Regions from separate parts of the Morganella sp. GD04133 genome, predicted to be linked through region 1. Evidence: predicted binding sites of a transcription regulator. Region 1 holds the regulator's gene; the other holds the start of a gene.
What was found. Region 1 encodes sigma-54, which starts transcription at its own class of promoters, with help from an activator protein. Its sites were predicted from a motif close to GTTGGCACANNTTTCGCTNT; they were not measured.

Region 1 (2,413 bases):
AAGAGTTCCATATCAGTCATCTGCGCGATAACCTGGGCCAGTCACTCTCCGGGGGTGAACGCCGCCGTGTGGAAATTGCCCGCGCGCTGGCCGCCAACCCGAAATTCATCCTGCTGGATGAACCGTTTGCCGGTGTTGACCCGATTTCCGTTATTGATATTAAAAAGATTATTCAGCACCTCCGTGATTACGGGCTCGGCGTCCTGATCACCGACCACAACGTCCGCGAAACGCTGGATGTCTGTGAACGGGCTTACATTGTCAGCCAGGGCCATATGATTGCCCACGGCAGCCCGGAATCCATTCTGAATAATGAGCAGGTTAAACGTGTTTATTTAGGCGAAGGTTTCCGCCTGTAATGCCGTAAGGAGCCCGTGTCCGTAATGAAGCAGAGTCTGCAGCTTAAACTCAGCCAGCAACTGGCGATGACGCCACAACTTCAGCAGGCTATCCGTTTGTTGCAGCTTTCCACGCTTGAACTCCAGCAGGAGATCCGCGAGGCGCTGGAATCTAATCCGTTGCTGGAACTTGATGATAACCATCAGGAAATTGACACGCCTGCTGAATCTGAAACACAAAAAGAACTGGACAGCGCCGAAGCACTCGAGCAGACCGCCATGCCGGATGATCTGCCGCTGGATGCGCAGTGGGAAGAAATCTACACCGCCGGTACGCCGTCCGGCACCGGCAATGATTACGGCGACGATGAACTGCCGCTCTATCAGGGCGAAACCACCGAAACCTTACAGGATTATCTGATCTGGCAGGCCCGCCTGACCCCCTTTACCGAAACCGATGCCGCGATTGCCTTCTCAATCATTGATGCGATTGATGAAACCGGCTATCTGACCGTCTCTGTCGATGATATCCGCCTGAGTATCGGTGACGATGACGTCACCACCGAAGATGTCGAAGCAGTACTCAAGCGTATTCAGCGTTTTGATCCGGTGGGTGTGGGCGCCCGTGACCTGCGGGAGTGTCTGATGGTGCAGCTGAAAATTCTGCCGCCGGAGACCCCGAGCCTGAAAGAAGCCCTTGCTATTACGGATCAGCATCTGGCATTGTTGGGGAACCGGGATTTCCGCACCCTGGGCCGGGTGACCAAACTGAAAGAAGAGGCACTGAAATCCGCCATTGATCTGATTCAGTCGCTGGAACCGCGTCCGGGCCTGGTAGTCAACACCGGAGAATCAGAGTATGTTATTCCTGACGTCCTTGTGAGAAAACACGGCGAACGCTGGGCAGTGGAACTCAATTCCGACAGCATTCCCCGTCTGCGGGTCAATAATCACTATGCCGCAATGGGTTCGCGGGCCCGCAGTGAGAGCGACAGTCAGTTTATCCGTAATAATTTGCAGGAAGCAAAGTGGCTCATTAAAAGTCTGGAAAGCCGGAACGATACGCTGCTCAAAGTCGCGACCTGTATTGTGGAAGAGCAGCAGGCGTTCTTTGAACAGGGCGAAGAATATATGAAGCCCATGGTGCTGGCGGATATCGCACTGCGGGTTGAGATGCATGAATCCACGATTTCCCGGGTAACAACGCAGAAATTCCTGCACAGTCCGCGGGGGATCTTTGAACTGAAGTACTTTTTCTCCAGCCACGTCAGCACTGACAGCGGGGGCGAGGCGTCCTCCACCGCCATCCGTGCACTGGTGAAAAAACTGGTTGCCGCCGAGAATCCGGCGAAACCGCTCAGCGACAGCAAACTGACCGACATGCTTGCCGAACAGGGTATTCAGGTCGCCAGACGAACTGTCGCAAAATATCGCGAGTCGTTATCCATCCCGCCCTCAAATCAGCGTAAACAGCTGATTTGATACACATTGAGAAGGAAGACACTATGGAATTACAAATTACCGGCCACAACGTTGAAATTACAGATGCTTTACGTGAGACTGTGACAGCCAAGTGTAAAAAACTGGAGCAGTATTTCGATAAAATCAACAGCGTTCAGGTGATCCTTAAGGTTGAGAAAGTCAGTAAAATCGCGGAGGCAACGGCTCAGGTAAACGGTGCGGATCTTCACGCCTCAGCGGAAAAAGAGGATATGTACGCGGCAATTGATGAGATGGCAGAAAGACTCGGCCGCCAGCTGTCCAAACACAAAGAAAAACTGAGAAACCGGTAAACTTTCTGCACCCGGGTGCATGACTGAATTAACAGTCTGAATTTTCTCAGGAAAAAGCAGTGCTCTGATCCCGGTTACCATGGTGGTTGCCGGGATTCTGATCCTAAGTGAACAATGAAATGAATAACGAAGCAAATTTGTCCCTGAGCGATGTACTGAGTATCAGCTGTACACGCAATAATATTCACTGTACCAGTAAGAAGCGCGCGCTGGAGATTATCAGTGAACTGGCTGCCACCGCGCTGGCGCTGCCGGAAAACACGCTGTTTGAGGCACTCCTTA
Region 2 (2,413 bases), on a different contig from region 1:
CGAAAGCCGCTGCTTTTTTATTGCGGAAGCGCAGGCCGGTTAATTCCTCCAACATACCGGCAATTTTCGGCATCATGACATTATTCATGGTGGATGAGCCCACCAGCGCGCCTTTTGAACGGAACACACTGGTAATGATGTCATTTTTGTCGCTGCGGGCGATGTTAAAAATTTTCACCGCCACATCCGGGTCCGCTTCATTAATCCCCTGTGCGATTGCATCAGCCATCATGCGGGTATTATTGGACATGGTATCGTAGAAAATCGTGATGCGATTTTCCTGATAATCCGCCGCCCATTTCAGATACCACTCCACAATTTGGGTCGGATTATCGCGCCAGACCACGCCGTGTGAGGTCGCGATCATATCCACCGGCAGCCCGAACCCGAGGATCTCATTAATTTTCGGGGTCACCAGGCGGCTGAACGGTGTCAGGATGTTGGCATAGTAGCGCTGGCACTGCTCAAACAGCTCCGTCTGATCCACTTCATCATTAAACAGCCGCTCGTCACAATAGTGCTGACCAAAGGCATCATTACTGAACAGAATGGCATCTCCGGTCAGATAGGTCATCATACTGTCCGGCCAGTGCAGCATCGGGGTTTCGACAAAAATCAGTTGCTTGCCGTTGCCGATATCCAGGGTGTCCCCGGTTTTCACCACATTAAAATGCCATTCCGGGTGATGGTGATGGCCGTTAATAGAATCAATGGCATTTTCAGTACAATAGATCGGCGTATCCGGAATTGCCGCCATCAGTTCGGTTAATGCGCCGGCGTGATCTTCTTCCGCATGGTTAATGACAATGTAATCAATATCGTTCAGGTCGATTTGTGTCTGTAAATGCTGCACAAACTCACGGCTGAATTTGTGATCAACCGTATCAATCAGGACATTTTTCCCCTCGCGGATCAGATAGCTGTTATAGCTGCTGCCGAGCAGGGTTTTGTATTCTGTTCCGTGGAAATCGCGGACTTCCCAGTCACGCTGTCCGACCCAATGCACATTATTTTTTACATGAATAGCCATTTGATAGTTACCTTCTGTTTTTATGCTTCGTTACAGAGAGATAATCAATTTGCGTGCCAACTTTTATTGTATTGTTTTATAAGACTTTTAAATTTTACCGGGAAAAGTAAGTGTCAAAATGACTATGCAATTAACTGTCAATATGACATTGTGTTGTCATAATGACAGCGGAGGACAACATGGGATTTTCAGTTGATGTACTTACCGGCATTGCCATTGCCTTACAGCGGGATATCGGTCATCAGGATCGCTTTCAGCGTCTGGTCTCCACGCTGCGCCGGGTACTTAATTGTGATGCGGCTGCACTGCTGCGCTATGAGTCACATCAGTTTGTTCCGCTGGCGATTGACGGGCTGTCGCCGGATGTTCTCGGCCGCCGCTTCCGGCTGGATGCGCATCCCAGACTGGAAGCCATCGCCCGCGCCGGGGATGTCGTCCGTTTTCCCGCAGACAGTCAGTTACCTGATCCTTATGACGGGCTGATCCCGGATCATATCCATCTGAAAGTACACGCCTGCGCCGGTCTGCCGCTGTTTGCCGGGCAAAACCTTATCGGCGCGCTGACACTCGACAGTCTTGCTCCGGATCAGTTTGATACATTCAGTGATGAGGAATTACGCCTGATTGCTGCTCTGACCGCCGGGGCTCTCAATAATGCTCTGCTTATCGGCCAGCTCGAGAACCAGCAACTGGCATTCAGCGCCTCCGCCGGACTGGCAGCAGGGCAATCCGGCGGGCAAACCGATATTATCGGCCTTTCGCCCTGCATGATGCAGTTAAAGAAAGAGATCGCCATTGTGGCCGGTGCGGATATGAATGTGCTGGTCAGCGGCGAAACCGGCACCGGTAAAGAGCTGGTGGTGCAATCCATTCACGAATTATCCGCCCGCCGTGATCACCCGCTGGTGTATCTTAACTGTGCGGCACTGCCGGAAACCGTGGCGGAAAGTGAACTATTCGGGCATGTCAAAGGTGCATTTACCGGGGCTATCAGCAACCGCAGCGGAAAATTTGAAATGGCGGATAACGGCACCCTGTTTCTGGATGAGATTGGTGAATTATCTCCAGCGTTACAGGCCAAGCTGCTGCGGGTCTTACAGTATGGTGATATCCAGCGGATCGGGGATGACAGGCCGCTGCGGGTAAATGTCCGCGTGCTGGCTGCCACCAACCGGGATCTGCGGGCGGAAGTTGCTGCAGGCCACTTCCGGGCCGACCTGTTCCACCGGCTCAGCATCTTCCCGCTACAGGTACCGCCGCTGCGGGAACGCCACGATGATATCCTGCTGCTGACCGGCTATTTCTGCGAACGCTACCGCCAGGCATTTGGTTTACCACAGGTGGTGATAAGTCCTGCGTTACGCCTGGCACTGCTGCACTATC

Region 2: norV (anaerobic nitric oxide reductase flavorubredoxin) is a predicted target of sigma-54. The motif match lies at 1,072-1,091, and genes of this name have one in related genera.

What each region holds. Positions count from the first base shown of each region.
Region 1 covers NZ_JAODZS010000010.1:2,386-4,798, reverse strand. The annotation lists gene lptB (LPS export ABC transporter ATP-binding protein) at 1-359, shown strand, start outside; gene rpoN (RNA polymerase factor sigma-54) at 384-1,820, shown strand; gene hpf (ribosome hibernation promoting factor) at 1,844-2,131, shown strand; gene ptsN (PTS IIA-like nitrogen regulatory protein PtsN) at 2,251-2,413, shown strand, end outside.
Region 2 covers NZ_JAODZS010000032.1:41,767-44,179, forward strand. The annotation lists gene norV (anaerobic nitric oxide reductase flavorubredoxin) at 1-1,030, opposite strand, end outside; gene norR (nitric oxide reductase transcriptional regulator NorR) at 1,210-2,413, shown strand, end outside.